Regions from separate parts of the Enterococcus infantis genome, predicted to be linked through region 2. Evidence: predicted binding sites of a transcription regulator. Region 2 holds the regulator's gene; each other region holds the start of a gene.

Region 1 (10,975 bases), on a different contig from region 2:
TTTGCAAATCAACGCGGACGGGTTGTTTGGCATCGATGAGATTTAGCAAGAAAGCAATGGTAAAACCGTGAGATACCACGATTGCTCTGCCGCCGCCGTTTTTTTCGACACGGTGGGCGATATCTTCAAAGCCGCTGAAGACGTGGCTGCAAAGAACATCAAAGGTTTCGGCCCAGTGGGCGGTGTCTGCTTCGTAAACTGCTTCCGCAATGTCTTTAAAAGTAATATCGGTTTCCCACATTTGTTCACTGGTTTTAAAATTCAGCACACGGGGTAAGACACCCCACATCTCGGTATCATAACCACCTTCTAATGAGCCCCAGCACCACTCGCGGATGCGATTGTCAATCGCATAAGGAGGCTTTGGTAATTGTAAATTTTCTCCCATGATCAGACGCATGGTTTCAATCGCACGTCCCGAGTCGCTGGAAACGGCTTCAACAAAATGCATTTCCCGCAAACCCAGTCCTAAATAATGAATATCTTCGCTGCCTTTACTGGTCAGTGGCGTATCACACCAACCTTGTGCCCGTTGCAAGGCATTGAACATTGTTTTTCCGTGTCGCACGACATAGAGTTCTGTTGTCATTATCGTTTCTCCTCCGTGTAATCAATTATTGAAAAATGGATTCAGTCGTTTTTCCCGTTCAACTGTTGTAGCCGCTCCGTGACCAGGATAGACTGGAAATTCTTCTGGTAACGTGAACAGCTGTGTTCGGATACTATTCAAAAGCTGCTCGAGGTTTCCTGTCGGCAAGTCCGTTCTGCCAATACTCCCGCGAAAAAGGGCATCACCGGATACGACAAAATCAGGGAAGATAAAGCTGACACTACCAATAGAATGTCCTGGTGTGGCTACTACTTTAAAAGAAATATCAGCAATTTCATACTCTTTTAGCTGGAAATATTCATCAGCGGGTGCAGTCACGATGTTTTCTATATCATCATGGCGTCCTAATCCCGAGAGATTCATGAGTGGATCTAAAAGCCAATCTGCTTCTAGCGGACTGACATAAACCGGTATCTCATAAAATTCCCGCAAAGGATCGACAGCACCGATATGGTCGTAATGGGTGTGGGTCAGAAGAATCGCTGCTGGTGTGGCGCCAGTATCTTTAATAGTTTCAATGATTTTTTCTGGTTCAGCACCGGGATCAATGATTAACAGGTGACGCTCGGTATAGACCAAGTAACAGTTTTCCTGGATTGGACCGGTGGGGATCTGTAGAATCTTCATGATTGCTCACTCCGTTTCTTATCTGTCTGTTTCAGTATAACGCAAAGAAATTTTTCCGACAATGTGAGAAGGGCACTGCCGTCATTGAATTCAAAATCATCTGACAACTGGAGAGTTTTATTTTTGTTTATTTAATAAAAGGTGATGAAGGTTTCACGGATTTCTAATCCAGCGACGTTATAGTTGTCTAGTCCAAAAACATATCCAATATTTCCTTGGTCCTCGAAAGTGATTTCGGGGATTTTTTGCTTTTTAATGGAAATCGCCTATAATAAGTAAACGTATGTTCGCAAAAAAAACTGAAGTGCAGAGTTGATTGTTTGAAAAAGGAGGGGATAGCTAGTGGACCGTGGCAGAATCTCTGTGCGTAATATTGTTGAATTTACCTTACGCCGAGGAGACATTGATAGTCGTCAGACCTCCAATCATACGGCGCAAGAAGGGGCGCGGATTCATCGCAAGTTACAAAAAGCCGCCGGTGAGGCCTATCAAAAAGAAGTATCTTTAAAACGAACCTTCACTATCAATGAAGACACCCTGACGATTGAAGGCCGTGCTGACGGTATCTTTACATCAGAAGAGGGCCAGAGGGTGATTGATGAAATCAAGACTTCGGAAGTTTATTTTGAGGATTTGTCACCGGATCAAATGGAGATGTTTTTCTTTCAAGGAATGGTTTATGCTTATATCCATGCCTATCAAGAAGAACTAAAAGAAATTGCTGTCCAGTTGACTTATTTTCAAACGACGGAAGAAAAAATCACTCGGCAATTGCGGCTTTTTACACTGGCAGAGTTGCAGCTTTTCATGGATCATCTATTGGCGGAGTATCACAAGTGGCTGATTTTTCAAGATGACTGGCGCAGAGTCAGAAATACGTCGTTGACAAAATTAGTCTTTCCTTATGAAACCTTTCGCAAAGGCCAGCGGGAATTAGCGGCTGCCGCCTACAAGACATTGAAGACTTCCCGCCGCTTGTTCGTTGAGGCGCCTACTGGGACAGGCAAGACGATCTCAACTTTGTTTCCGGCACTAAAAGCAATGGGGGAGGCCTCTTGTGATCGGATTTTTTATTTGACGGCTAAGACCATCACTCGTCAAGTCGCAGAAGATGCCTTACAAGCGTTGGCTGAAAAAGGCTCCTCAGCCAAATCAGTGACCATCACCGCAAAAGATAAAATCTGTTTTATGGAGGAGCGAAACTGTACGCCGGAGTATTGTCCCTATGCTAAAGGCTATTACAACCGAATCAATGAAGGACTATGGGATTTGCTTCACCATGAGAATCAGATTACACGAGAAGTCATTGAAGCATATGGACGTAAACACCAGCTGTGTCCTTTTGAATTATCGTTGGATGTCAGTTTATTCTGTGATGTCATCATCGGTGATTACAATTACCTGTTTGACCCGACGGTTTATTTGCGGCGTTTTTTTGAAGAACCCAAAGAATCGTATTTTTTCTTGATTGATGAAGCCCACAATTTAGTCAGCCGGTCGCGAGAGATGTATTCGGCAGCTTTGACCCGCAACAATGGAGTGGTTTTTCAAGAAAAATTGGCAAAAGAGTTTCGGGGACTTCATCGGCGACTGAACAAAATCGACAACGAATTTGAAATGCTTTATCAACGCTCTGTGGATGAAGACTGGCATTTTAGGCACCAAAAAGGGTTGCCAACAAGTTTAGTAGAAAAGCTTTATGGTCTATCAGAAAAAATGAAGGAGTGGTTGGCAGCTAATCCAGGAAATCCAGCTGAAGAAGCGGGATTGGCCTATTATTTTGAAGTGCTGGCGTTTTTAAGAATCGCGGAAATCTATGATGATCATTTTGAAACGACTATCGAGCGAACCTACACAGATCTGAGGATTAAACTCTTTTGCATTGAACCGGCGCCTTTTTTGGAAACGATGCTGGATAAAGGGACTGGTGCCCTTTTGTTTTCGGCAAGCTTCACGCCGCTGTCTTATTATCAAGATGTGTTGGGGGGCAGCAAAGAAGCGCTAAGGTACAAGCTTCCCAGCCCCTTTTCTCCTGAAAACCAGGGGATATTTGTCGCAGATTATATCGAAACGACCTATCGTAAGCGACAGTCCAGTTTGACGCAAGTCGTTGATGCCATCTATCAAATGGTTGCTTCAAAAAAGGGCAACTATTTGGTGTTTTTTCCCTCCTATCAGTATTTAGATGAAGTGGCAGCCTTGTTTCAAACAGAGCATCCGACGATTACTCAGCTGATTCAAGACACGAAAATGACTGAAGAGGAGCGAGAAGCCTTCTTGGCCCGCTTTACAAAAAATCCCAGTGATTCTCTTGTAGGCTTTTGCGTATTAGGCGGGATCTTTTCAGAAGGAATTGATTTAAAGGGCAGTCGGTTGATTGGAACAGCTGTGGTTGGCGTGGGTCTGCCGCAAATGAATCATGAACAAGAATTGATTAAAGAATATTTCGATGAGACTCGCCATAAGGGCTTCGAATATGCTTATCAGCTTCCGGGAATGAACAAAGTCTTGCAAGCAGCAGGACGAGTCATTCGTGATGCAGCAGATCAGGGGGTTGTCCTTTTACTGGATCAGCGCTTTATCTCGCCGCGCTATCGGAAACTATTTCCTGCTCATTGGCAACATGCACGAATCGTCCACGAACCAGAAGATTTACCAAAAGAACTGGCTCGTTTTTGGAAAAGCAAAGAATGATTGATTTTGAGCTAATTTAAGTAGCAAGAAAGGAGCGGCGGCAATCTCTTGCCACCGTCCTTCAAAGTGAACACTACCCAAGGTGAGACACAAAAAAAGCCGGGTCCCTTCCATTAAATACAGTGGGAGGGACCCGGCTTTTCATTAGTATAACTTTCAAAGACAGACTTTTTCTCTTTATACATTTTTTATACGTATGGGAAGGCAACATCTACGATTAGAAATGATTGATGTCGTAGGCACTGTCATTAATCAACGGTAATTGGTGAACTGAAGCTCAATAGGCAAGTCCAATTTTCTTAAAAGTGCAATGACTTCTTGCAGATCATCGCGGCTTTTGCCAGTCACACGAATCTGATCGTCTTGGATTTGGGTTTTTACTTTTAATTTTGCATTTTTGATAGCCGTTGTGATTTTTTTCCCGTTTTCTTTGTCGATACCACTGATCAACTCAGCCGTCTGTCTGGCCTTTCCTCCAAGGGATTTTTCACTGTCGGAAAAGTGGATATTTTTAACAGGTACACTTCGTTTGATGAGCTTGCTCATAAGGACATCTTTAATCTGTTCCAACTTAAAGTCGTCGTCACCCACCACTGTTAATTTGCCGTTGTCCATTGTGATCTCGACGGTAGAATTTTTGAAATCAAAGCGGTTGCCCAACTCTTTTGTTGTCATTTGGACTGCATTTTTGACTTCTTCCATATTGATATCACTTACGATATCAAAACTTGCTTCTTTTGCCATGTTGTCCTCCTTTTGGACCTTGATAATAGAATAATCCTTTGATTCATGTAAGAAATGAAGGGTTATCCACATCTTACCAAATGTCGGTAGGACGAACAACTTTTGAAAATTTTTGTCTGGACGAGAGAAAACAGTTGAAAAAAACGGCGGGATTGCTATTCTTAAGGAGGGTTTTTGGAAGAGACCGCTTTTGTAAGTGGGTTGTTCCGTTAGGAGGCCTCGATGAACGACCAATAAAAGGAGCAAATCTATGAAACGATTGACGGCAAATAATAAAAATACTGAAATTCTAAAGCGGATGGGGGTACTCTTGGTCTGCGGATTAACTTCAGCGATTTCACTGAACTATTTCTTGATTCCGGCCAAAGTATTGTCGGCTGGTATGAATGGGATTGCCCAGATTATTGTGGCTTTGGGATTGGAGCACTTTGACTTACATTTGAATACGGGGCTGTTTATTTTTATCCTGAACATCCCAATTTTTGCGTTGGGCTTTTGGAAACTGGGCAAAGATGCCACTTTTTGGAGTTTTTTGAACGTGGTAGCTATTTCTTTGATCACAATGATATTCCCTCAAGGGGAGCTGACAGAAAATATCCTAATGAATTCCTTGATGGGTGGGGTATTTTTAGGGATTGGTGCTGGCCTGGCGCTGAAGATGGGATTTACCACCGGCGGGATGGACATTTTGTCGTTGGTGCTGTCAAAAACGACAGGGAAAACCGTTGGCAATTTTATGTTCATATTGAACGGTTTAATTGTGTTAGTGGCGGGATTTATTTTTAGCTGGGAAAGTGCTTTGTATACGATTATTTCTATTTATGTTATGAGTTATGTGGTGGATATGATTCACACCAGCCATCAAAAATTGACAGCTATGATTATCACCACTAAACCGGATCAAGTAGGTCGCAGTATTTCACAGCGGGTTTTTCGCGGCATGACGTTGCTTCCTTCAGTGGGTGGCTATTCAGGTGTTGAAGGCAAGACGATTATGATTGTTATTACGCGGTATGAGCTCTATGATCTGGAACAGGCAATTCTAGAAGCTGATGAACAGGCTTTTGTTAACATTTTGCCGACACAGTCAATCTTGGGTCGTTTTGCTACTGAAGATGAGCAACGAACATTTAAAGCCACGGGTGTTTTTCCTGAAATGAAGGTTCGCAAAGGAAAACGTTGATCCTGCTGGACTTTTCTTTGGCAGCAAGTGACTTCATTAAGCTTCGGTAAAATCTGATTTACAAAAGTAAGTAAACGGGGTATTATTTGAGCAGGATAAAAAGCGGTTTCCAGCGAGTCATCATAGGGAAAGGTTATTGCTGTGGCGAGGATAGTTGGAAGACTGGCTGACTAATAGGGGGAATGTGTTCATGAACGAAGTACGGACGGAACAAGAAATTGAAGAAATCAAAGAGCGCATCTTAACAGCTTTGGAAACGGTAATCGATCCGGAATTAGGGATCGATATCGTTAATCTTGGCTTGATATATGAAGTAGAATTTGATGGAACAAATGGAGACACAGTCATCAAGATGACGTTAACTACCATGGGGTGCCCATTGGCTGACATTTTGACAGATCAAATCCATCAAGCTTTAAAAGAAGTACCGGAAGTGACTAGCACAGATGTCAAATTGGTTTGGTATCCTGCTTGGACCACCGATAAAATGAGTCGTTATGCACGGATTGCTTTGGGAATTCGCTAGCTGTAACTAAAAAGGTTGGTAGCTGCATAGGCAGTTGCCAACCTTTTTTGTGCGTTACAGAAGGTCACTTGAAGGTGTTGTTTACAAAGGCGTGTAATAAAGAATATCTGACGAAGAGGATGCCTAAGAGCAAGATTTTCGAGATCTGAAATGAGCAAGGGGCAACATCTGAATGTTTGTTGTGTGCAATAATTGGAATGTTCGTGATGACTTGATTTTTGCGAAAAAAAAGGCTATTCTACTGAAAGATTGATGGAAAGGGGCTTTTTCTGTGCTGAAAACGACTTTTTTAGATTACACTTATGCCAATCCTCTGATGAATGCTTCCGGGGTCCATTGTATGACTATGGAGGAGCTTGATCAGTTGGTGGACTCCAAAGCCGGTGCACTGATTACCAAAAGTGCCACAATGGCTGCCCGTGCCGGTAATCCTGAACCACGTTATTCCGATGTTCCCTTGGGTAGTATCAATTCGATGGGGCTACCAAATCACGGGATAGACTACTATCTTGACTATGCGTTGAATTATCAAAAGAACCAACAGGCACCACTGTTTTTCTCGGTAGCAGGAACCAGCGTGCAAGAAAATCTCCAGTTGTTGCAAAAGATTCAAGAAAGTGAGTTTAACGGTATTACGGAATTGAATCTTTCCTGTCCCAATGTTCCTGGAAAACCACAAGTGGCCTATGATTTCCCTTTGACAGAAGAGATTTTGACAAAAGTTTTCAGCTTTTTCACGAAACCTTTAGGGGTCAAATTGCCACCTTACTTTGATATGGCACATTTCGATCAGATGGCGGCTATCTTAAACAAATTTCCTTTAGTCTACGTGAACTCTATCAATAGTATCGGCAATGGCTTATACATTGACGAACAATCCGATGAAGTGGTCATTCGTCCAAAAGGCGGTTTTGGCGGTATTGGGGGCGAATATGTGAAGCCCACTGCATTGGCAAACGTGCGAGGGTTTTATACTCGTTTGAATCCTGAAATCAAAATCATCGGTACCGGTGGTATTTTGACCGGACAAGATGCCTATGAACACCTGTTGTGCGGGGCAACGATGTTACAAATTGGAACCCAGTTACACAAAGAAGGACCAGCCATTTTTGAACGAATTAATAATGAGCTAGAAGAGATCATGAAGAAAAAAGGCTATCAAACCATTGATGAATTTCGTGGCAAACTAAAAACAATTGACTGATTTTACCGCTTGGAAAGCGATTTATTCTTTCCAAGCGGTTTTCTTTTTAATATAATAAGTGTTATAGGAGGGGTGACCGTGTTTACAATCAAAAAAGCAGGTATAGATGAGTTGCCGATAATCATGGATATCATCGAAGCAGCCAGGGAGCATTTAAAGGCAGCTGGGTCTCCCCAATGGCAAGGCGGCTATGGACCCGATGAGGAATCCATGGAGCAGGCAATTCACCAGCAAATTTGCTGGGTAGGCTTGTTGGATGGACACACGGTAGCAGTCGCTTGCTTAGTTTCCAGTGAGGATCCAGTCTATACCGCGATTCAAGAAGGCAGCTGGCTTACTACCGACAGTGACCAATACGTATCTATCCATCGATTTGCTGTATCTTCAGATTTTGTCGGACAAGGCATTGCGACTAGGTTTCTGGAAGCGCTGAAGGTTGAAGCATTGAAGGTAGGTTATCGTGACTTGCGAATTGACACCTACCCTAAAAATTATGGCATGATTCGGGTTATTGAAAAAAATGGCTTCCAATATCGCGGTAAGGTATATTTTCCAATTCCAAACGGTGAGCGGGTGGCATTTCAATTGATAAAGGATCAGGTGAATGCCGTTAAAAATTAAGATTGGTGACGTAAAGCAGGAGTTCAAATTTTAAAATTAGAAAACAATGTGGTTTTCGAGTGCTTTCGCTTAGTTTTGAGTATGCTTATATGGTAAAGTGTTGTTGTAAGGTCAAAAAGGAAGTTTTCATGGAGGTATGAAATGAAAAAGAAGAACAGTCTTGTTTTACGGAAGGCCTTAACTGGCTTTAGTGTATTACTTATCCTGTTTTCCCCTGGAGTAACCGCATTTGCCAGCATTTCTGATGGAGCGGAGATGCCAGTAAGCGAGGTTGCACCAGAAGACACGAACTCGACGATAGATCAAAATGAATCGGTCCAAGATCCAACAACCACGCCGGCGCCGGAAAATGACATTTCAACGCAGCCTGAACAGCCTTCTACTACGGTAAGCGATAAAACGTCATTGACAGCTCAGACGGCGCAATTAACTGAAGTGCTTTCCAACTCGGATCGGTATGTCTCCACAACCTTTGACAATAACTATCTCGACTCGTTATTGAAACGGGCAGACAGTTTGCTGGCAACAGAAACGGCAGCACAATCTGAGATTGACGACTGTACTGCTGAGATTCTGCAAGCGTTGGCTGGTCTGCGCTATCGAGGAGATAAAACAGCGCTGCAGGCCCGGATTGATTACATTGTCACCTTGCAAGCGTCAGATTATACCGCGACAAGTTTTGCTGCCTTGCAAGCATCGGTGAAGACGGCCAATGCGCTATTGGCTGACATTGATGCCGAACAAGATGCCTTAGATCAGATGCTTGAAGCGGTGAATGAGGCACTGGCCGCTTTAGTCAAAGCGACCCCTTCGCAACCAGAAAAACCAGAACAGCCCCAGCCTGAAAAACCTGCAACACCTGCAACACCTCAGCCGCCAAAGAAGCCGGAGTCGTCCAAGCCTGACCAAAAGCCTGCTGAATCAAATTCAGAGGCAGAGGAAGGGACAAAAGCGGAAGCCGAAGAGACAGGCACGATTTCTGAGGGGCATTCAAATCAAGCAAACTCTGAGGATTCTGTAGTAGAGTCGAACTCAGGGAACGATTCCGTGAACCCTGTCGATAAAGAATATGCGGTAGATAGTCTGACGGACTCTGATTTGAATGGGTATGAACTGCCACTTTTGACAAGCTTTGAAGATGAGCGGCAGGCAGCTCTGGTGGCTCAAGGATTGAAAACATTGAGTCTGCCTTATGAAAAAGAGCCGCAGCCGGCAAAAACAGGAGAGTTGCCAACTGCCTTTAATAATCTAAGTCTTCCGAAGTATCTCTATCAATCTGTCCTTGGAAAAAATCTGGGGGAGACATTCGAAGAGCTGAGGGATTCAGGGACCAGACGAGAACTGACAGAAGCAGGCATTGGCGATCTTTTGTTCTGGGAAAAAGACGGTGCTATTGAACAAGTTGCTATTTATCTCGGGCAAGGAAAATATTTGATGGCCGATGAAGAAGCATTAAAAGAGGCACAGCAGGTTCTGCCGACGAAAGACATAGCTGTTGCTGAGTCTGCAGCCGACCAAGAAGAGATAGCTGGTGTTCGTATCTATACTGTCAAAGGTTATCAGCAGGATGAAGATGGAAAGGTAACCATTGAAGAAGCTGCCGCTGAAAATCAAAAAAATGAGACAGTACAGACGATTTATGACAAGCAATCCAATCCGAGCTATGCCGTTCATAGTATCGGGGATTCCCAATTAACATCAGTAGGACAAGCGCTGATCGACAATTATGCCGCCTCTGTCGATTTCAGAGTGAACCCGGTTACTGAAAGCTTCATTTCTTCTATTGCTGAGGATGCACGGCAACTTGGACTTGAATATGACGTCTATGCTTCTGTGATGATTGCTCAAGCCATTTTAGAAACTGGTTCAGGTGGCAGCGGGTTGTCAAAAGCGCCCTACCACAATTTATTCGGGATAAAAGGCCTCTACAATGGCAACTCGGTTTCAATGAAGACGATGGAAGATGACGGAACAGGTAAGTTGTTTCAAATCACGGCCGCGTTTCGAAGCTATCCAAATTTCAGAGCGTCATTGAACGATTATGTATCATTGGTACGAGGGGGCATTAGCGGTAACGATGAGTTTTATAAAGGAACTTGGCGTTCAGAAGCAAAAAATTATCTGCAAGCGACAGAATATCTGACTGGACGTTATGCCACTGATACGACTTATAACAATAAGTTGAACTCAATCATTGCGGCTTACAATTTGACGCAATTCGACGAACCGTTACCAGCTGATAACAGTGTGATTATTGCCTCCCGCGGTGGGATACCGGACTACTATCGTGAAAAAATGGTGTATCCTGAATACAATGGTGTCAATTACAATCTGAGCGGTTCTTATCCAGTAGGCCAGTGTACGTGGTATGCCTACAATCGGATCACGCAACTCGGCGGTAAAGTAGACGATTACATGGGCAATGGCGGAGAATGGGGTCAGCGAGGAGCAGCTTTAGGCTATCAAACGACCCAAATTCCGACTGCTGGATATGCAGTGAGTTTTCATCCAGGGGTGGCCGGATCAAGTGCAGTCTATGGCCATGTGGCGTTTGTAGAGGCTGTGGGTCCAGATGGTATTTTGATATCTGAAGGAAATGTGTTAGGGGGAACCATTATTTCTTATCGAGTGATCCCTAACAGTATTGCCCGTTCAAACAGTGTTACCTATATTGCACCTAAGTAATAGATGGAATAAGAGGAGTGTAAAAAAGTCGCCTTCCAGGCGGCTTTTTTTATATAATCCTTGTCAGCAATCAAAGCAATT
Region 2 (10,975 bases):
GTTGATGAAGCATTGCGTGCCCGTGGCGCCAAAGATGGCGACATCGTTCGGATCGGCAATTTTGAGTTTGAGTTTGTTGAATAAATAATTTCACAAAAAAGATGGTGACAAGTATCTTGTCACTATCCTATGATGAGAAATGACCAAACCTGAGTCACAAGTAAAAAGGCTCTTTATCATCAGCTTCCTTCTTAGAAGATATTATTTTGATCAAATCCTATAAAAAGGGAAATGCTTCGGTATTTCCTTTTTTTGTTAGTAAGACAAGCAGCTTCCGCTAAAGAATAGTGGAGGTTGCATTTTTATTTTAGAAAGGATTGCGTCACAAGAAAATCAGAAAAAGGCAGCTTTGCAATGGTTTGCTAATGATTACCCAAACGCAAGGGTCACCAGCAGTGTGGCAAATGGCAGAAAAGAGCGAATCTTTTTCAATCTTTCTGGTTATTGGTAAAATAAGTAAAAGTGAGTTGTCACAAATGAAGGAGGAAGAAAAAATGACAAAACGTGTAATCGTAATGAACTTCGAGATGGAGTCACTGGCATACCAAGGCTTTTCTGAGCTGAAGAGATTAGCAGCCACAGGGCAAGTTAAAGGAGAGCAGATGGCTGTCGTGACCCATTCGAATGACGGACAGCATAAATTTAAAATAGAAGACTTTGTTGATTTTACCGGTAGCAATAAGACCTCAACCGGCGGGCTGATTGGGATGCTGGTTGGTATTTTGGTGGGTCCGTTGACGATGCTTTTAGGCTGGGTCGGTGGCAGTATGATTGGCGCAACCCAAGATGCCCGGGAGATTAAAAATGCGCGCAACATCTTTGAATTCCTCGTTTCTGATATTGCTGAAGGACAGACTGGCCTAATTTTGATTGCTGAAGAAGAAGACAATCGGCCGATCAATGAAATCATTATCAATCAATTGCGCGGCGGTATTAGTCGTTTTGATTACCAGGAAGTCGAAGAAGAAATCAAAAAGGCCCAACAGGTGGAAAAAGACACGAAAAATAATGCCCAGCAAGCTTGGCAAAAACAACATGATAATACCAATGAAGAGACAGACAGTTCAAATGCTTCTGCAAAGGACTGACAGCCTATTGTAAAAAATGCTATACTGAGGACTGGCTAAATACAGGCGACGAGTAGAGTAAATTTAAGAATTTATACAAGTCGAGCAGTGGCCCAGTTTAACAGAAAGTCAGGAATAACACTCATGGAAATCGAATTTTTAGGAACCGGAGCCGGTGTACCGGCGAAACATCGCAATGTGACCGGTATTGCTTTAAAGCTGCTAGATGAGCGCAATGCGGTCTGGCTATTTGATTGTGGGGAAGGAACTCAGATGCAGATCCTGCGTTCAACCATCCGCCCGCGAAAAATTGAAAAAATATTTATCACCCATCTTCATGGCGATCATATTTTTGGGTTGCCGGGCTTAATTTCCAGTCGCTCTTTTCAAGGTGGGACAGAGCCCCTTGAAATTTATGGCCCCAGAGGTATACGAGATTTTGTCCAAATGGCACTGCGAGTGTCCCAGACCCGCCTGTCGTATCCACTGAAATTTATTGAAATTGCAGAAAATGGTGTTGTCTTTGAAGACAAGCAATTCAAAGTGATTTGTGAAAAGCTTGATCACGGGATTGACAGCTTCGGTTATCGTGTGGTAGAAGCGGATCATGAAGGGGAACTGCAAGCCGACAAGCTGTTGGCATTGGGAGTTAAACCCGGACCGTTATTTGGTCGCTTGAAAAAAGGAGAAACAGTAACCTTGCCTGACGGACGTAAAATCAATGGTTTAGATTTTGTGGGACAAAAGCGCCGTGGCCGTATTGTAACTATATTGGGGGATACCCGCTTTACGCAAGCTTCAATTCGATTGGCTGAAAATGCTGATGTATTGGTCCATGAAAGTACATTTAATAAAAATGAAGCCCAAATGGCCTGCTCCTATTTCCATTCCACTACTGAACAAGCAGCACAGGTAGCCAAAGAAGCAGGTGCAACTTGCTTATTATTGACCCATATCTCAGCTCGGTATTTAGCGAAAGACGCGATTGAGTTGGAAAAAGAAGCACAGGGAGTCTTTCCCAATAGCCGTATCGTGAAAGATTTCGATGTGGTGGAAGTCCCCTTTAACTGATTTATAGAAGAAAGTGAGGAAGTTGGCATGAATTTACAAGATAAAGTAGTTTTGGTGACTGGTGGTTCAGCGGGATTAGGGGAACAGATCTGCTACGCTGCTGCGAAAAAAGGCGCTATTGTTGTAACCTGTGCCCGCCGCATCAATCTTATCGGTCAGGTCAAGGAAAAATGTGCAGAATTCAGCGGAAAAGCGGCCTATGCTTTTCAGCTGGATGTTGCGGAGCCCACCAGTGTCGACAGTCTATTGGAAAAAGTCGCAGCTGAAGTAGGCCCGATAGATGTTCTGATTAATAACGCCGGCTTCGGTATTTTTGAAAACTTTACCGATTTTGAGCGGGAAAATATTTTTAAGATGTTTGAAGTCAATGTGTTGGGTATGATGGTCTTAACGCAAAAAGTTGTGCTTGATATGGTGGCAGCAGCACGTCCAGGTCATATTATCAACATTGCTTCGATGGCTGGCAAAATGGCTACACCGAAATCGACGGTCTACTCGGCAACAAAATTTGCCGTATTAGGTTTTTCCAATGCGCTGCGCCTGGAGTTGAAGCCGGCCAATATTGCAGTAACAACTGTTAATCCCGGTCCCATCAAAACGGAATTTTTTGATAAAGCAGATCCTTCCGGTAATTATTTGCAGACTTTGGGCAATCACGTGTTGGATCCCGAAAAACTTGCAAGAAGAATCATTGCCAGCGTAGAACATCCTAAACGGGAGATCAATGCGCCAGGGTATATGGAAATCGCGGCACGGTTTTATACTTTGTTTCCTACTATGGGGGATTTCTTGGCGGGTGGACTGTTCAATAAGAAATAAGTGGTGCACCTTTGTAAATGACGTTTTGTGAGAATCCGGTGAATGGTAGTGAACTATGAATGGGAGGGAATACCGATGAAAAAACAATGGCGACTCATCGCAGGTTTTGTTTTGATTTTTGTAATCGTGCTATTTGCGGTGTTTAATAACCAATCTGTTGCGGTCAATTTCCTGCTTGCCCAAGTGGAAGCACCCTTGATTATAGTTATCATTGCGTCTGCATTTGTCGGTGCTTTGATTATGTCTTTGGTATCTACAGGTACTCTTTGGCAGCAAAAAAAGCAGATCAAGACCTTGAAACGAGAGTTGACGACTCAACGAGACACTGTTTCCGAGGCTGAGACTGCTTCTTCCAGCGGAGAAAAAATAGTTGTAGAAAAGGTAACTTTAAATAACGAGAAAGATAAGAAAGCAGAAGGCGACTAAAGCTTTCTAAATGTTTCTACCCAAAAGAACAGCTTTGTGGGATCTTTCCCCAAAGCTGTTCTTTTGCTTAAATTTTACAGCGCGTCAAAGATTTACTTGCGGGATTCTTTTCAGAAGGCAACTGCTTTGCTATAATTATTCAGTTGGGAGTGATCATGTGCGCAATGCAAGATATCAATGGAAAATGCCGGAAGAAACCTCTTTTTCGGCAGAATTTCGGGATTTAATTACACAGCAAGGCTTCTCAGAAACTATAGCCAGAATTTTGTGGCAACGAAACATTCGTACATCGGAAGCCTTGGAACATTTTACAAATCCACAGTTGGCTGATCTCTATGATCCTTTTTTGTTTTACGACATGGAAAAGGTTATCCAGCGGTTGCAGGAGGCTGTTGAAAACGGCGAGCGAATCTTAGTCTATGGCGATTATGATGCAGATGGCATTACCAGTGCAACTGTTATGAAAGAAGCACTGGAACTTTTAGGCGCTGACGTAACTGTTTATCTGCCAAATCGTTTTACAGACGGCTATGGACCTAATAAACAGGTTTATCAAGATATGATTGAAAGCGGCATTCAACTGATTGTCACCGTGGACAATGGAGTTTCCGGTCATGAGGCTATCGACTATGCCAACAGTGTCGGCGTAGATGTCATTGTGACTGACCATCACGAACTACCCACAGAGCTGCCAAATGCGTTTGGAATCATCCATCCCCGTCATCCAAATGGCAATTATCCTTTTGGCGAACTGGCGGGTGTTGGGGTGGCCTTCAAGGTTGCCTGTGCCTTATTGGATGAGGTGCCGTTGGAATTTTTAGATATGGTAGCAATCGGGACAATTGCTGATATGGTTTCGCTGACGGATGAAAACCGTGCGTTAGTAACCATTGGCTTACAAATCATTAAACAAACGGAGCGCATCGGCTTACAGGAACTCTTTAAAGCAGCCCAAAGTAAAATCTCTGAAGTTGATGAAACTATGATTGGCTTTGCAATCAGTCCTCGGCTGAATGCTATTGGACGGTTGGAAGATCCCAATCCTGCGGTTACCTTAATGACCACCTTTGATGATGCAGAGGCTCGCCAATTAGCATTGGAACTGGATCGAATTAATGAAGAACGTAAAGCGCTGGTAACAGCCATTACGGAAGAAGCACAACAATTATTGGATCCGGAAAGTCCGATCAATTTGATAGCTGCTCCTGGTTGGCATGAAGGAGTCTTAGGCATCGTAGCAGGAAGAATCCTACGCAATACCGGCAAACCGACAATTGTTATGACCATTAAAGAAGATGGCATTGCGAAAGGTTCTGGCCGCAGTATTGAAGCGGTAAACCTCTATGAGATGTTAAACGGGATGCGGGAACTATTCACCAGTTTTGGTGGTCACCACGCAGCTGTCGGCTTGAGCCTTGCAAAAGAGAATCTACCGCTGTTGCAGAAACAGATGGTAGCGTATCTGTCTGAAACCCAGAGCAAGCTCGATCAGGGGGAAGAACTGGTCATTGATGAGGTGCTAACTGTCAAGGACGTTACCTTATCCTTTGTAGAAGAACTCAGAAAAATCGCCCCCTTTGGAACCGATAACCCGATTCCCCGCTTTGCTTTAAAAGGAGAAGGGACTTCTGTTCTCAGGCAGATTGGTTCAAATCAGCAACATTTGAAGATGGAAGTGCAGGACGCTTCCTCAACTGAGGCGCTGGATGTGATTGGCTTTGATTTTGGAAATGAAATTGCTGAGTTTCGCAATGATCGTTTCACTATTGTCGGTGAGCTCTCTGTGAATGAATGGAATGGCAATAAGAAACCTCAGATGCAGCTCTTGGACTTTCAAGTGAAGGGCATTCAACTATTTGATTTGCGAGCAAAGAAAAATCGACGTCAATTCAATCCAACAAATGACACGCTTTTGATTGCATTTGAGAAAGCTTCCAATAGTAAAGTTGATCTGCCTGCAAGAGATATTCATTATTATCATGACCAAGAACAATTGCAACAATACTTATCTAGTGGCAGTTTTAGCGAATTGGCTTTTCTTGATTGCCCAGAGGAACCAACTCAGATTAAGGAAATCACGAAACTTACCGGAATCAAGCGGATTATGCTGATTTTGCAAGCAGAAGATGAAGCCTATTTAGATGGGATCGGTACAAGAGAACAGTATGCTAGGTTATTCAAACTAATTGCTGCTCAAAGCAGAATTGATGTCCGTAATAAACTACCACAGATTGCGCAATACCTGCAGATTCCGCAGAAATTATTGATTTTCATGATCCAGGTGTTTTTTGACTTGGAATTTGTTACAATAAGCGATGGTGTTTTAACACCTGCTGTGGTGGCGGATAAAAAACCACTGGATTCTAGCAGTGTGTACCAACGCAGGTTGAAAAAAATAAAAAGTGAAGAGTTTTTGTTGTTGAGCGATTCTGCTGCATTGAAAGCCTGGCTGACAGATTGAGTTGACTTTTATGTGGTTTAGCAAAGAACAGGGCAAACAGACGCTCTGCCAATCGTTCAATGAAAAATTAGGAGGAACCAACATGGATTTAAAAGACTATATTGCCAGCATTCCCGATTACCCTCAAAAAGGAATCGTTTTTCGGGATATTTCGCCTCTGATGGCAGACGGCATGGCCTATCGAGAAGCAACTAAACAAATCGTGGATTATGCAAAAGAAAAAGGCATTGATATGGTGGTTGGACCGGAAGCCCGTGGATTTATCGTAGGTTGTCCAGTCGCATACGAACTCGGCGTTGGTTTTGCACCGGTGCGCAAACCAGGAAAGCTTCCCCGCGAAACGATTTCTGTTTCCTATGATTTGGAATACGGGAGCGACACATTGACGTTGCACGCTGACGCCATTAAACCAGGTCAAAAAGTATTGGTATGTGATGATCTCTTGGCAACCGGTGGTACTGTCAAAGCCACTATCGACTTGGTTGAAAAATTGGGTGGAATCGTTGTAGGTTGCGCATTTTTGATTGAACTAAAAGAGTTACATGGACGTGACAAAATCGCAAATTATGAAATCAAAACGTTGATGGACTACTGAGTTACGAAAAAAACCTGCTGAGGTGCATTCCTCGGCAGGTTTTTTTGTAATCATATAAGAAACTCAATAAAAAAGCCACTATAAAAAGCTACTATAAAAAGCCTCGCAAAAGCTGCTTATGACTGCTTTTGCGGGGCTCTTTCCTGTTGGTCTTTCTATTTTAAAAAGAGAAAATACTTGGGTTAATCTATTAATATTTTCCACTGTGAGGGTAACTGACCGTCCGATTTTGTTGCCGTTCGGCTTGTTTGACCTTTTTATCATCCCAAAGTGTGAACCACAGGAAAAATAAGGGCACAAAAATCAGAGCAGCCAATGGGGCACCATAGTTGACAACCACGAAGCTAATCAACAAGCCTAAACCGACCAATGCAATATTACGAATTCCGTTCATTATCGTCACCTCATTTAATTTATACGAACAAATGTTTGTATTCTTATTATACGAATGTTTGTTCGGTTTGTAAAGCAAAAAAATAGAAATCCTCAAAATTACTTTGAAGATTTCCAACTGTTAGCCAATGTGATTACGGTAAAGACCGACTACTTGGCCTAAAATGGTCACGTCAGGCAGAATAATAGGATCCATAAAATCATTTTCCGGCTGTAAGCGAATATGGTCCTTTTCTCGGAAAAATCGTTTGCAAGTCGCCTCATTTTCATCCGTCATTGCAATGACAATATCGCCATTTTGAGCATCCCGCTGCTGTCTCACGATGACTTGATCACCATCTAAGATACCAATGTTAATCATACTCTCGCCTTTGATGGTCAACATGAACAAACTGCCGACATCATTTGAAAGGTTTGGCGGAATGGGGAAGAAATCAGAAGCTTCTTCTACAGCCAAAATCGGCTCTCCGGCAGTCACCACACCCAACATCGGAATCGCCTCATCTTTAATGCCAATTAAATCTAATCCTAAGCGAGTAAGCTCGATTGCTCGCGGTTTGGTGGGATCTCGTTGTAAGAGGCCTCTTTTCTCCAGGCGGGATAGATGACCATGAACCGTAGAGGTGGAAGACAGATTCACTGCTTCGCCAATTTCTCTAACTGTGGGCGGGTACCCTTTGTTTTCTACCCGTTCATGAATGAAGCGTAGGATCTCCTCTTGACGGGAGTCTGTTCGTTTCGCCATGACTGCACCTACTTTCTTTTCTAAATCCAGTGTACCATAGGAAAAAAGCGAAATCAAACAAATGTTCGTCTTTTAGCAAAACTTGTTCCCTTTTTGTTCCCTGGGAGCTAGGCGAATAAATTTTGCCGGAAAGCATGAAAAAGGGGGCACTGATGATCGAAAAGGCAAACTGAAAATCAAAAACCTTCGATGAATTAGGACTATAAATTTAAGCAGGATTAGTTTATGATAAGGGGGATGGAATGCCATTAAGAACAAGAAAACAGCGGGTTGGCAAATGATTGTCCGGATAAGGGGCAAACATGACATCGCTGGTTGAGTCAAAGGAGGTAGACAAATGCTGTCAGAAGAAAAAATGGCACGAATCAATGAACTGGGTCGCAAGAAGAAAGCTGGAACATTGACTGCTGCTGAAGAAAAAGAACAGATATTGCTACGAAAAGAATACTTGGAGGCCTTTCGCTCCGGCATGCGGCACCATATCGAAGGGATGAAAGTTGTCGATCCCGAAGGCAATGATGTGACACCGGACAAATTGAAACAGATTCAAAAGGAAAAGGGTCTGCACGGTCGGGAATAATCTATTCAATTACAGTCACATTGTTTTGCATGGAAGAACAAATAAAGGTATAATATACCTAAACGAAAATATAGGAGGAATTTCAATTGTTTGATAAAGTCGATCAATTAGGCGTCAACACCTTGCGCACACTAAGTATTGAAGCAATTCAAAAAGCTAATTCTGGACACCCGGGACTCCCGATGGGGGCAGCACCAATGGCATACGCCCTCTGGACCCGTCATCTGAAAGTTAATCCATTGACGTCTAGAGACTGGGCTGACCGTGACCGTTTCGTGTTATCTGCTGGCCACGGTTCTGCACTACTTTACAGCTTATTGCACTGCGCTGGTTATGAAGTCAGCATCGATGATTTGAAAGGATTCCGCCAATGGGGCAGCAAAACCCCTGGTCATCCGGAAGTCGATCATACAGATGGGGTTGAGGCTACGACAGGTCCATTGGGTCAGGGGATTGCAATGGCCGTCGGAATGGCGATGGCTGAAGCGCATTTAGCGGCTAAATTCAATCAACCTGATTTTTCAGTTGTTGATCACTATACTTATGCAATTTGCGGAGACGGCGACTTGATGGAAGGTGTTTCTCAAGAAGCCAGCTCAATGGCTGGTCATATGAAATTGGATAAGTTGATTGTCTTGTATGATTCCAATGATATCTCCTTAGACGGTCCTACTTCAATGGCCTTCACTGAAAATGTCGGTCAACGATTTGAAGCATACGGTTGGCAGCATATCTTGGTAAAAGACGGCAATGATATGGAAGCTATCAACCGAGCAATTGAAGAAGCAAAAGCGGAAAAAGAAAAGCCGACTTTAATCGAAGTGAAGACAGTTATCGGTTTTGGCGCACCAAACGAAGGCACTAACAAAGTTCACGGTGCACCACTGGGGGCAGAAGGTCTGGCCGCAGCGAAAAAAGTTTATGGTTGGGATTACCCAGAATTTACAGTTCCAGAAGAAGCTGCTGCCCGCTTCAAGGAAACAATCATGGATCGTGGCGCTCAAGCACAGGCTGCATGGGAAGGAATGTTTGAACGTTATAGTTTAGAATACCCAGAGCTGGCTGCTGAATTCAAAGCTGCTTTTGCAAACAAGCTGCCTGAAAATTGGGATGCTGAATTGCCAGTTTACGAAGAAGGTTCTAGTCAGGCTAGTCGAGTATCCAGTAAAGAAATGATCCAGGCCATTTCACAAGCAGTACCTGGTTTTTGGGGCGGTTCTGCCGATCTTTCTTCCTCCAACAATACGATGGTTGCTGCTGAAAAGGCCTTTGAGCCGGGGAACTATGATGGCCGAAATATTTGGTTTGGGGTCCGTGAATTTGCGATGGCTGCGGCGATGAACGGTATCCAGTTGCATGGTGGCACAAGAATCTATGGTGGGACTTTCTTCGTGTTCACTGATTACTTGCGACCAGCATTACGGCTGTCTGCTATTCAACATTTACCGGTCACTTATGTTTTGACCCACGACTCGGTTGCTGTGGGTGAAGATGGTCCGACACATGAACCAATTGAACAACTGGCTAGTCTGCGTTGCATGCCAAATGTGCACGTTATTCGTCCAGCAGATGGTAATGAAACACGAGCAGCTTGGAAAATTGCTATGAACTCTCAAAAAACTCCAACTGTTTTAGTTCTGAGTCGGCAAAATCTACCAGTTCTTCCAGGTACAGCAGAACAAGCTGACAAAAATGTTGCCAAAGGTGGGTACGTATTATCCGCCTCTAAGGGGGAAACACCTGAAGGCATCTTGATTGCCACCGGGTCTGAAGTAGGTTTGGCTTATGAAGCTCAAAAAGCTTTGGCTGAAGAGGGCGTCGATGTTTCTGTTGTCTCCATTCCAAGCTTTGACTTATTTGAAGCGCAATCTGAAGAATACAAAGAAGCAGTTCTTCCGAAAACAGTTACTAAGCGTGTAGCTGTTGAGGCTGCGGCTTCCTTTGGTTGGGAGAAGTATACAGGGACCTCTGGAAAAGTGATTGCCATTGATCATTTTGGTGCTTCTGCTCCTGGAGATAAAGTTTTGTCAGAATTCGGATTTACTGTTGAAAACGTCGTTGAAACTTTTAAAAGTCTTTGATTAATCTGAGCCTGCACAGTTCCTTTCTGTGCAGGTTTTTCTTTTTTTTATGTGACTAAAAGAACTGTTGTGTAAATTTTGAAGCTATATCACTTGTCCTTTTCTCACAGCACTCGTATAATGATGACAGTTAATTAGAATGACTTGTGTTATCGAAGTCTCTTTAAAGACTTAATCAGGAGGGAAACATGAATACCTACAAATCCCGCAGCGAACGTAGAATTGCCAAGCAGCGTGCCCAGCAGAAAAATTTACAACGGGCAGCAGTAGTGGTGGGAACCGGATTGGTCACTTTGCCAACTGTTGGTCTCACGAATGGCCAAAGCGTTCAAGCATCAGAATACAATTATCAACAGCCGGATGCAGCGGCTGCATTGATTGCTCAAATTGCGCCTGCCGCAAGCCAAATTGCGGATGCCAATGATTTATATGCATCTGTTATGATTGCCCAGGCATTACTGGAAAGTGGCAATGGTGGCTCGACACTTGCTCAGGCGCCTTATTACAATCTTTTCGGTGTAAAAGGAACATACAACGGCATGGCTGTCTATATGCCAACTCTTGAATACCTGAATGGGCAGTGGGTAACCATTAACGAACCTTTTCGCCAATATGGTTCCTATTGGGAATCAATCCAGGATCATGCCAATGTTCTTCGGAGTACGAGTTTTTCCAGCGGGGTGTATCACTATTCCGGTGCCTTTAAGAGCAATACCAGCAGCTATCTTGATGCAACT
Region 3 (10,975 bases), 130 kb from region 2:
TGATATCGCCGCTCTTTTCCTTGCCTTTTATCTTCTATTTGAGAAAATTACTCAGCTTCGTTCGTGAGCTCGAAAAAGTCTGCGACGGATCGTCAGGACACAGCCAACGGTGATTCCGCTGATTGTCAACAACAAGGTAAATAGCAGCAGCCACCTCAGCTGATTACTGACAGGAAGTCCGCCGAGAATCAAGCCAATAATCCCCAATGCTGAGAATGCGTAGCTTTCATATTTTCGACTTTCTTTTACCATCGTATACCGAGACAAGCTCCAAGCTTCTTTATTCCGACCACCAGTCACCACCGGCAAATAAGGCAGTAGAAGCCCTAAGAAAATGAATACCGATGACACAAAGACAAACAGCAGGTGATTTTTTCCGACGGGAAGCTGATAAAGGTCTTGAACTCCGGTTCCCGCAACATAAACTGCCGTTACACTCATACCGTTCAATACTAATAGAATCAATATTCTGAGAACTGGGACTTCTTCTGTTGGTTGTTTTGTCGCTCTTGCCGTGGCAGCTTCCAATACTGTACCAATAATCAATACAATCACAGGTAGAAAAAGCAGGTGATATTTACTGCCAAAACTTTCATAATTGCCTACTAATCGATAATGAAGGACCACTTGATCTGAAAGCAGCGGCAACATAAAAATGCTGATTAGCAGTGGCAGACCCGTTAAAAACTTCAACATTTTCTTCATAACAGCTCCCCCCCTCATTTTTTATTCAAAATACTCAATATTTTTCTATTAATTAAAATTATAAAGTGATTTTTCATCTCTTTCATGCACCACGCCCCAAAAAGAAAGACCTTTAGAAAATATTTAACAGCACAGAATTACTGCTGAACAAAACTCCTTCTCGTTGCGGATTTTTCAGAATTGACAAAAAAACTACCCACCAGAATTGGTGAGTAGTCAAGAAAATCATCAAATTTGCTTACTTTTTATGATGGAACAGCAGGTAAGCAGGTTTCCCTTGTCAATCGAGGTCGGCACCGTTTGAAGCAATCACACGTTGGTACCAGTAGTAGCTATCTTTTTTGTAACGTTTCAAACTGCCTTCTTGTGTTTCATCTTGATCAACATAGACAAAACCATAGCGCTTTTGATAACCGTTCAACCAGCTGAGTAAGTCCGTGTAAGACCAAGTGCAGTACCCCAATACATTACAGCCTTCCGCAATAGCGTCACCCACTGCCGCTACGTGATCTTTCAAGTACTTGATTCGATACTCGTCATGGATCTCGTTTTCAGAGGTAATCTTATCGTATTCCCCTAAGCCATTTTCCGTGATCAGAATCGGCAGACGATAGCGGCTAGTAATCCGACGCAAGGCAATGTGGATACCCATCGGATCGATTTCCCAATCCCAATTGGTACGATCGACATAAGGATTCTGGACTTTTTTGTAGAGTCCGGGAATCCCAGACTCTTCGGAACTGCCTTTTTTACCGGTAGTGTTCATCTTTCCTTGACCAACACCGTCGATTGGGTTGAATTTGTTCGTGGCTGTCTGATAGTAGTTCATTCCCATGAAATCCGGTTTAGCTGAACGCAAAAGCGCCATATCTCCTTCTTCAATCGTCGGAGCCACGCCGCGTTTTTTCAGCAGGTCCATCACAGCGATAGGATATTCACCCCAAGCGTAGATATCCATCCACCAATGTGCCATCAAATCTTCAGCATTTTCAGCCGCCAACACATTTTGGGGATCACTATCAAAAGCATAGTTTGGCGTGTAAGCAAAACTCGGCCCGATTTGACCAGGCATTTTCATCTCGTGGAATTTATTAATAACTGAAGCATTGACCAGATTGGCAATGTGATTGGCTTCATACATCCGTTTCTCATCAGTCACACCAGGCGGATGCGCAGCCAGCATATACCCCAATTGAATAAAGACATTCTGTTCGTTCAGACTTACCCAATAGTGAACTTTCCCTTTGAAGGTTTCAAAGAGAACTGTCGCATAATTAACAAAGTCGTCAATGATTTTACGAGATTCCCAGCCGCCATATTCTTCCTGCAATGCTTTTGGCAGGTCCCAATGATACAAAGTCAGGACTGGTTCGATACCGTTTTCAATCAGTTCATCCACTAATCGAATATAAAAATCTAACCCTGCTCGATTAACTTTTCCGCGACCTTCTGGAAAGATTCGTGTCCAGGCAACTGAGAAGCGATAAGCTTTCAGGCCTTGTTCCTTCATCAAGGCAATATCTTCTTTGTACCGGTGGTAATGATCTACCGCCAAGTCACCATTTGTAGCTTTAAAAGTCTTTCCGGGAATCCGCACAAACTCATCCCAGACGGACGGCCCTTTGCCATCTTCAGCCCAAGCACCTTCCACTTGGTAAGCTGCAGATGCCGAGCCCCAAAGAAAATCCTTTGGAAAAACAGATTTTTCTGTCAAGAGTACCCCTCCTTAAATGATTCCTTCGACAGGCAATCGCTGCCTGCCATCATTAAGAAGTATAACAAATAACTAGGCTGAAAGGCACCCAAAAACCTTTGGTAGACAAATTCTGGTTGACTATTTCACCCTTTTCGCTGCTCTTCTCAAAAAAAGCCCCATCTATTAGTCAAGTATAGAAACTGCAAATAAAAAAAGGTACCGAAGCCGCGTCGCTCCGATAACCTCCACTACTAAAACAAGTGACTAAATCTCTTTAGAAAACGTCCCATCCTTTTTGCGATCTGCCATTGCCCGCTCAATTGTGCGATCCACTAAAATTGATTGTGCATCCACTACATGATACGGATGACCGGTGGCAAACTCTTCCATCAAAGACAATTCCGTACAGCCTAAAACCACGCTGTCACAGCCGTAGGTTTCCACTGTATCAAATAAAATCTCATAATAAAGATCCTTATTCAGGAAATCTTGCTCTTTAATGTCACGGTAGATTAAATCGTTGACCTTTTTTTGCAACTGCGGCTTAGGAATCATCACTTCAAAGCCAGCCTGCTTCAACTCACGTTCGTACACACCAGCTTTCACACTGCCTTCTGTTCCCAAAAATGCCACCTTGCCGCCTTTTTGTTGGCGTTTCAGCTCTAAAGCAGCCTCTCGCGGCATATGCAAAATTGGAATCTCCGTCGCTTCTTGCAGCGTGTCAAAAAAATAGTGAGCCGTATTACAGGTCAACACGATAAAATTAGGCTGCAGCAGATTCTGCTTAGCAATATCGTCCAACAAAAACGGCAAGGGATCCTTTGCATGCTGCGGATCCAAAATAGCCGCTGTTCGATCAGGAACCGTTGCATGGTTAAACAACACATAGTTCAAATAGTCCTGGTCTTTATGAGTCACAGTCCGATGATTCAGGATCCGTACGAAACTTTCGGTAGCCAGCGTACCCATCCCACCTAAAATACTAAAAAAGTTTTCCACCTGACATTCCTCTTTCCTGCTAAAGTCACAAAGAGTACCCATGTATCTTACTCTTTATCGTTTTTTCAATACCGCTATCATACCATAGCAAAAGCGCAAAGCAAGGCTTTACGCTTTATACCAGGTGACCTTTATCTTCCCTTAGAAAAAATTTCAGGCCTATTCAGCTTTTTTCAAAACACGCTTCAAATATTGTCCCGTATAACTTTCCGGCAGTTTGGCAATTGCTTCCGGCGTTCCAGTCCCAAGAATGGTTCCACCACCGTCCCCGCCTTCCGGTCCAAGGTCAATCACCCAATCCGCAGATTTGATTACATCCAAATTGTGTTCGATTACCAACACAGTATTGCCGGCATCGGCCAATCGTTCCAACACTTTCAACAGTCGGGCGATATCATCGGTGTGCAAACCAGTAGTCGGTTCATCTAAAATGTAAAAGCTCTTGCCATTGGAATTTTTGTGAAGTTCGCTGGCTAATTTCATCCGTTGGGCTTCCCCACCGGATAACGTTGTCGCAGGCTGCCCCAAAGTAACATAACCCAAACCAACATCCACGATGGTTTGGAGCTTTCGGTGGATTTTAGGAATATGTTTGAAAAATTCCACCGCATCTTCTACAGTCATGTCCAAAATCTCGGAAATATTCTTCCCTTTATAATGGACTTCTAACGTTTCAGAATTGTATCGTTTCCCATGACAAACTTCACAAGGTACGTAGACATCTGGCAAAAAGTGCATCTCAATCTTGATGATTCCGTCACCTTTACAGGCTTCACAACGGCCGCCCTTGACGTTGAAACTAAAACGTCCTTTCTTATAACCACGTATTTTGGCTTCATTGGTCTTAGCGAACAAATCGCGAATATCGTCAAAAACGCTGGTATAAGTCGCTGGATTACTTCGTGGGGTCCGCCCGATAGGACTTTGATCGATATCAATGATTTTTTCAATTTTTTCATAGCCGCTAATTTTCTTAAAGCGTCCAGGTTTATTAGAGTTGCGATTGATCTTTTGCGCCAATGCCTTTTTTAGGATTTCATTGACCAAAGTAGACTTACCAGAACCGGATACGCCCGTTACTGCAGTGAATTTTCCAAGAGGGAAATCAACACTGATATTTTTCAGGTTATTTTCTGTCGCCCCAGTAACAGTAACCTTCTCACCATTTCCTTTACGCCGCTCTTTAGGAATCGGAATCTGCTTTTTCCCTGACAAATATTGACCAGTGATCGAATCAGGTACCTGTTCGACTTCTTTTGGCGTCCCCGCAGCAATAATTTGCCCGCCCTGAGCACCCGCACCAGGACCCACATCAATTAGATAATCAGCCGCTCGCATCGTATCTTCGTCATGCTCAACTACAATCAGCGTATTGCCGAGATCCCGCATTTTTCTCAGGGAAGCCAACAAGCGATCGTTGTCTCGTTGATGCAACCCGATGGAAGGCTCATCTAAGATATACAGTACCCCCGACAAATTTGAACCAATTTGAGTTGCTAACCGAATTCGCTGCGCCTCTCCACCTGATAAGGTTCCCGCAGCGCGACTTAAGGTTAAATAATCCAAACCAACATTGCGTAAGAAATTCAACCGATCGTTGATTTCTTTAACAATTGGTGAAGCGATGGTTTGCTCTTGCTCTGTCAATTTCAAGCCGGACACAAAGGCCAATGAATTGTCGATCGCCAACTCACTGATTTCACCAATATTTTTGCCGTTCACTTGAACAGACAAAGCTTGCGGATTCAAACGGTACCCGTGACAAGCCTGACAAGTCAGCTCTGTCATGTACAAACGCATCTGTTCTCGAGTAAAGTCACTGTTGGTTTCATGATAACGACGTTTGATATTCGTTAAAACTCCTTCAAAAGGCACTTCAACGTCTCGCACTCCGCCAAAATCATTCTCATAGTGAAAATGGAAGACCTCCCCATTAGAGCCGTATAAAACAATTTCACGTTGCTCTTCTGGAAGCTTTTCAAAGGGCGTATCCATGTCAATACCAAAGCTGTCACACGCTTGCCGCAGCAATTCCGGATAATACTGAGAACTAATAGGATTCCAGGGAAGAATGGCGCCTTCTTTCAATGTTTTCGTCTGATCTGGTATCACGAGATCCACGTCGACTTCCAATTTTATACCTAACCCGTCACATTCAGGACAGGCCCCAAATGGAGCATTGAAAGAAAACAAACGCGGTTCCAATTCCCCAACGGTAAATCCGCAATAAGGACAAGAGTAATGTTCACTGAAAAGCATTTCTTCATGCCCGATCACATCGACTACAGCATATCCTTTTGCCAAATGCAGTGCGGTTTCAAAAGAGTCAAACAAACGTGAACGAATGCCTTCTTTCACAACAATCCGGTCAATTACAATGGAGATTTCATGCTTGCGGTTTTTTTCCAACTCAGGTACTTCTGTAATTTCATAAATCTCACCATCCACCCGCACGCGGACATAACCTTCCCGTTGAATCATTTCGAAAACTTTCTTATGCTGCCCCTTTTTCTGGTAAACAACTGGCGCCAATATCTGGATTTTCGTGCGATCCGGCAGTGCCATTACAGCATCAACCATTTGTTCGACAGATTGACTGGTAATTTCAATATGGTCGTTAGGACAAATTGGGTGGCCGACCCGGGCATACAGCAGCCGCAAATAATCATTAATCTCAGTCACTGTTCCGACGGTAGAACGAGGATTTTTACTGGTGGTTTTTTGATCGATGGAGATTGCCGGACTCAAGCCATCAATGCTGTCCACATCAGGTTTGTCCATCTGTCCCAGAAACTGTCGAGCGTAGGCAGAGAGACTCTCTACATAGCGTCGCTGCCCTTCTGCGTACAATGTATCAAATGCCAATGAACTCTTTCCTGATCCGGATAAACCAGTCACAACGACTAATTGGTCCCTTGGAATCGTCACGTCGATGTTCTTCAAATTATGTGCTCTGGCACCGTGAATCACTATTTTATCATTTGCCATGTGGGGCCTCCTTTAAAAATAGCTGTCGCGACAATTATGGCTGCGTCACTAGCCGTAACTGTCGGCAGAAAGCAGACCCAAAGCAACTCTTTTCACCTTAGCTAGTCGCTTTCTGGGTCTATTGTCTTTTTTATGATGAACACTTTACAATGCTGCCTTCAACTCCAAAATAGTATCTCGCAAGGTCGCGGCAGTTTCGAAGTCCAATGCTTTGGCAGCATCTTTCATTTCTTTTTCCAACTTCAAGATCAAAGTTTCCCGATCTTCTTTACTCATGTCTTCATAGTCTGCCAAAGTCATGTAGTTTTCTTCATCTTCAGCAACTTTGGTAATGGCAATCAAATCACGAATTTCCTTGATGATCGTCTTAGGCACGATCCCGTGCTCTTCATTGTATTTCTGTTGAATACTGCGACGTCGGGCCGTTTCATCCATCGCTCGTTGCATGGAATCTGTGATTTTATCTGCATACATAATGACCTTGCCTTCTGAATTACGGGCAGCCCGGCCGATCGTTTGCACTAAGGAACGTTCACTTCGCAAAAATCCTTCTTTGTCAGCATCCAAAATCGCTACCAGCGATACTTCCGGCACATCGAGACCTTCTCTAAGCAAGTTGATCCCCACCAAAACGTCAAATTCTCCTAGACGCAGATTGCGGATGATTTCTGTTCGCTCCAGAGTCTTGATGTCACTGTGCAAGTATTTGACTTTGATTCCCAGTTCTTTCAAGTAATCCGTTAAATCCTCTGACATTTTCTTCGTCAGAGTAGTGATGAAGACCCGTTGATCTTTTTCTGTCCGCTCATTGATCTCACCGACCAGATCATCAATTTGCCCCATGATTGGTCTGACTTCAATCTCTGGATCCAATAATCCAGTTGGTCGGATAATCTGCTGAACAACCGTATCTGTCTGGGATTCTTCATATGGTCCCGGTGTTGCAGAAACATAGACAATTTGGTTGACGTGTTCTTCAAATTCCTCCAAACGCAATGGCCGGTTATCCAGAGCAGAAGGCAAGCGGAAACCATAATCCACAAGCATCTGTTTGCGGGCCCGGTCACCGTTATACATTCCCCGCACTTGAGGCATAGTTACATGGGATTCATCGATAACAATCAAAAAGTCTTCCGGAAAGAAATCAATCAGTGTATAAGGGGGTTCCCCTTCTTTGCGGCCATCCATGTGGCGGGAGTAGTTTTCAATGCCGGACGTGTAGCCCATCTCCCGCAGCATCTCGATATCATAATTGGTCCGCTGTTCCAGTCGTTGGGCCTCCAACAGTTTGTTTTCACTGCGCAGCACTTGCAAACGTAAGGCCAGCTCATTTTGAATACTTTCGATGGCGTGTTCCAAGTGATTTTCATCTGTCACAAAGTGAGTAGCCGGAAAAATAGAAACATGTTCGGTTTCTGCGAGAATTTCGCCGGTCAACGCATCCACTTCGCGAATTCGATCAATCTCGTCACCGAAGAACTCTACTCGCAGGGCACGTTCATCTCGAGAAGCTGGGAAAATTTCTACCACATCGCCGCGAACCCGAAAGCGCCCCCGTTGAAAATCAATGTCATTACGTTCAAATTGAATATCAATCAACTGACGCAGCAATTGATCGCGACTCGTTTCCATACCCACTCGCAAAGAAACCACTTGTTTTTGATATTCCATCGGTGAACCCAACCCGAAAATACAAGAAACAGAAGCGACAACCACCACGTCATTGCGCTCCAATAACGCACTGGTAGCCGAGTGACGAAGCTTGTCAATCTCATCATTGATACTGGAGTCTTTTTCAATATAAGTATCAGAAGAGGGCACATAGGCTTCTGGTTGATAATAGTCATAGTAGCTGACAAAGTATTCGACTGCGTTATTGGGGAAGAATTCTTTGAACTCACCATAGAGTTGTCCCGCCAATGTTTTGTTGTGGGCGATAATCAGTGTCGGCTTATTGACTTCTTTAATCAAATTGGAAATCGTGTAGGTTTTCCCTGTCCCGGTAGCACCTAAGAGGATCTGAGCTTTTTTTCCCGCCACTACCCCATCCACCAATTGATGAATGGCCTCCGGTTGATCGCCGGCAGGCTGGTACTTGGAAACCAGTTCAAACCGTCTGGTCGTATCTCTGTCGATCATCCCAACACACTCCTTTAAATTCATTGGATTCTACTTAAGTGTAAGCTCTTCTTTGTGGAAAACAAAACAAGAGCACTTCAACTAAAATATTGTACCATACCGAACATATTTTCGCTATTTTTACAATCTTCCTGTTACCTGTCTTTAGAGTTTTTTTAAGTGACACTTGCAAGCTTAGTGTCATGTTTTATTACACGAACAGTGAGGATTCCTCGTTTTTCTTTCCTTTTTTAGGATCAGACCTTGCACAAAACCCGTCACAGAATTTATAATACTCATTAGATTCTTTTTCTTGGGACACTTTTTTTACGTTATACTTTCAGTGATATCCGTGAAAAAACGCTGCTATAGCACGCACCAGGGAGAAAGCATCGCAAATTAAACTACGGAGGTTGTGTTATGAAACCAAAGAAAGCTTTTCTGACAACATTGCTATTCTTGTCAGGAATCCTGACATTCGGTTGGGGGTCACTTTCAGTCCAGGCGGAAGAAACTTATCAGATCGGCACGGACCTCACCTTCCCACCTTTTGAATTTCAAAACGAAGACAATGAATACGTCGGAATTGACGTCGACTTATTGAAAGCCATTGCTGCAGATCAGGGTTTCGAAGTGAACCTGCGCCCTTTAGGCTTTGACAGTTCTATCCAGGGCGTCCAATCCGGCCAGTTGGATGGAATGATTGCCGGCATGAGCATCACCGAAGAGCGCAAGAACAACTTTGATTTCTCGGATTCTTATTTTGACAGTGGGATTCAGATGGCAGTTGCAAGTAAAGACGATACCATCAAGACTTATGAGGATTTACAAGGCAAGACAGTAGCTGCCAAAGTCGGAACTGAAAGCGCAACGTTCTTACAGGACAATCAAGAAAAATATGGCTATACCGTCAAAAACTACGACGCTGCCGATGCGTTGTATAACGCTTTGACCAGTAATAAAGTGCAAGCAATCTTCGATGATTACCCGGTTTTGGGCTACGCCATCAGCAATGGCCAACCCCTCAAATTAGTGGGTGATCCTCAAAAAGGAAATGCCTATGGATTTGCCGTCAAAAAAGGTACCCATCAGGAGCTGCTGAAAAAGTTTAATGCTGGTTTAGCAAAAATGAAATCCGACGGCACGTATCAAAAAATTGTCGATAAATACATTGCTTCTGGCTCGACTGAGAAAAAAGCAGACGAATCTACTTTTTTCGGATTATTGCAAAATAATTGGCAAGCGCTCTTAAAAGGATTGGGTAAAACTATCGCATTGGCGCTGATTTCCTTTGCTTTAGCAACTATCTTAGGAATCATTTTTGGTCTGTTCAGCGTTTCGCCAGTCAAAGCTCTGCGAACCTTCACCGGACTCTATGTCGATTTGATCCGAGGTATTCCTATGATGGTATTGGCAATTTTCATCTTCTTCGGACTACCCTTCAACATCCCTGATTTCACTGCCGGAGTCATCACTTTGACATTGAATGCCAGTGCCTATATCGCAGAATTGGTACGAGGCGGAATCAACGCGGTGCCTAAAGGACAGATGGAAGCTTCCCGCAGTTTGGGTCTTTCTTACACTCGTACCATGCAGAAGATCATCTTGCCTCAAGCTGTCAAAATTATGATCCCCTCCTTCGTCAATCAATTTGTCATCACACTGAAGGACACTACAATAATTTCTGTCATCGGGGTCGCAGAATTGCTGCAAACAGGTAAAATCATTGTCGCCCGTACTTCTCAAAGTACCTATACGTATTTAATCATCGCTTTGATTTATCTGGTAGTCATTACTAGTTTGACCCGCCTGGCCAGACAATTGGAAAAGAAAGGAGCCTGAGTTATGACTGAAAAAATCGCAGTGAAACACCTTGTAAAAAAATACGGCAGCAACACGGTTTTAAATGACATCTCCATCGATATTCAAGAAGGTGAAGTCGTCTGTATTATCGGCCCATCCGGTTCCGGTAAAAGTACTTTTCTGCGTTGTTTGAATCGGCTGGAAAAGCCCAGCAGCGGCCAAATTATTATTGACGGTGCGGATTTGATGAACAAACAGACCAACATCAATCAAGTTCGTCAGCACATTGGTATGGTCTTCCAACATTTCAATTTGTTTCCCCATTTGACAGTTCTTGAAAATATCACACTGGCTCCGACTGATCTCAACAAAATGAGTAAAGAAAAAGCTGAACAAAAGGCTCTCTCACTACTGGAAACTGTTGGCTTGGCAGATAAGCAGGCTGCAAAGCCCGGCAGCCTCTCCGGTGGTCAAAAACAACGGGTGGCTATCGCCCGTGCCTTAGCAATGAATCCGGATATTATGCTCTTTGACGAACCTACTTCGGCACTGGATCCTGAGATGGTAGGAGATGTTTTAAATGTCATGAAAAAACTGGCTCATAAAGGCATGACCATGGTGATTGTTACCCATGAAATGGGGTTTGCCAAGGAAGTGGCCGACCGA

What was found. The regulator LexA, encoded in region 2, represses DNA repair genes until DNA is damaged. The targets are predictions, from matches to a motif close to CNAACANNTGTTNG.
Region 1: a site for LexA is predicted at 1,514-1,527, ahead of ACOMA8_RS06705 (ATP-dependent DNA helicase). Genes of this name have one in related genera too.
Region 3: a site for LexA is predicted at 8,628-8,641, ahead of uvrB (excinuclease ABC subunit UvrB). Genes of this name have one in related genera too.

What each region holds. Positions count from the first base shown of each region.
Region 1 is NZ_JBMHFB010000004.1:299,923-310,897, forward strand. Features, by position in the region: gene ACOMA8_RS06695 (histidine phosphatase family protein) at 1-592, opposite strand, end outside; gene ACOMA8_RS06700 (MBL fold metallo-hydrolase) at 611-1,237, opposite strand; gene ACOMA8_RS06705 (ATP-dependent DNA helicase) at 1,580-3,931, shown strand; gene ACOMA8_RS06710 (YajQ family cyclic di-GMP-binding protein) at 4,184-4,675, opposite strand; gene ACOMA8_RS06715 (YitT family protein) at 4,926-5,858, shown strand; gene ACOMA8_RS06720 (metal-sulfur cluster assembly factor) at 6,049-6,384, shown strand; gene ACOMA8_RS06725 (dihydroorotate oxidase) at 6,656-7,588, shown strand; gene ACOMA8_RS06730 (GNAT family N-acetyltransferase) at 7,667-8,209, shown strand; gene ACOMA8_RS06735 (glucosaminidase domain-containing protein) at 8,351-10,894, shown strand.
Region 2 is NZ_JBMHFB010000008.1:74,776-85,750, reverse strand. Features, by position in the region: gene obgE (GTPase ObgE) at 1-84, shown strand, start outside; gene ACOMA8_RS10670 (DUF1269 domain-containing protein) at 495-1,088, shown strand; gene rnz (ribonuclease Z) at 1,212-2,138, shown strand; gene ACOMA8_RS10660 (SDR family NAD(P)-dependent oxidoreductase) at 2,166-2,957, shown strand; gene ACOMA8_RS10655 (LapA family protein) at 3,033-3,383, shown strand; gene recJ (single-stranded-DNA-specific exonuclease RecJ) at 3,541-5,844, shown strand; gene ACOMA8_RS10645 (adenine phosphoribosyltransferase) at 5,927-6,439, shown strand; gene ACOMA8_RS10640 (hypothetical protein) at 6,630-6,833, opposite strand; gene lexA (transcriptional repressor LexA) at 6,954-7,577, opposite strand; gene ACOMA8_RS10630 (DUF896 family protein) at 7,915-8,157, shown strand; gene tkt (transketolase) at 8,244-10,238, shown strand; gene ACOMA8_RS10620 (glucosaminidase domain-containing protein) at 10,427-10,975, shown strand, end outside.
Region 3 is NZ_JBMHFB010000008.1:208,262-219,236, forward strand. Features, by position in the region: gene ACOMA8_RS11240 (DUF1648 domain-containing protein) at 52-705, opposite strand; gene ACOMA8_RS11245 (glycoside hydrolase family 1 protein) at 986-2,419, opposite strand; gene ACOMA8_RS11250 (amino acid racemase) at 2,666-3,400, opposite strand; gene uvrA (excinuclease ABC subunit UvrA) at 3,560-6,388, opposite strand; gene uvrB (excinuclease ABC subunit UvrB) at 6,533-8,527, opposite strand; gene ACOMA8_RS11265 (amino acid ABC transporter substrate-binding protein/permease) at 8,927-10,348, shown strand; gene ACOMA8_RS11270 (amino acid ABC transporter ATP-binding protein) at 10,352-10,975, shown strand, end outside.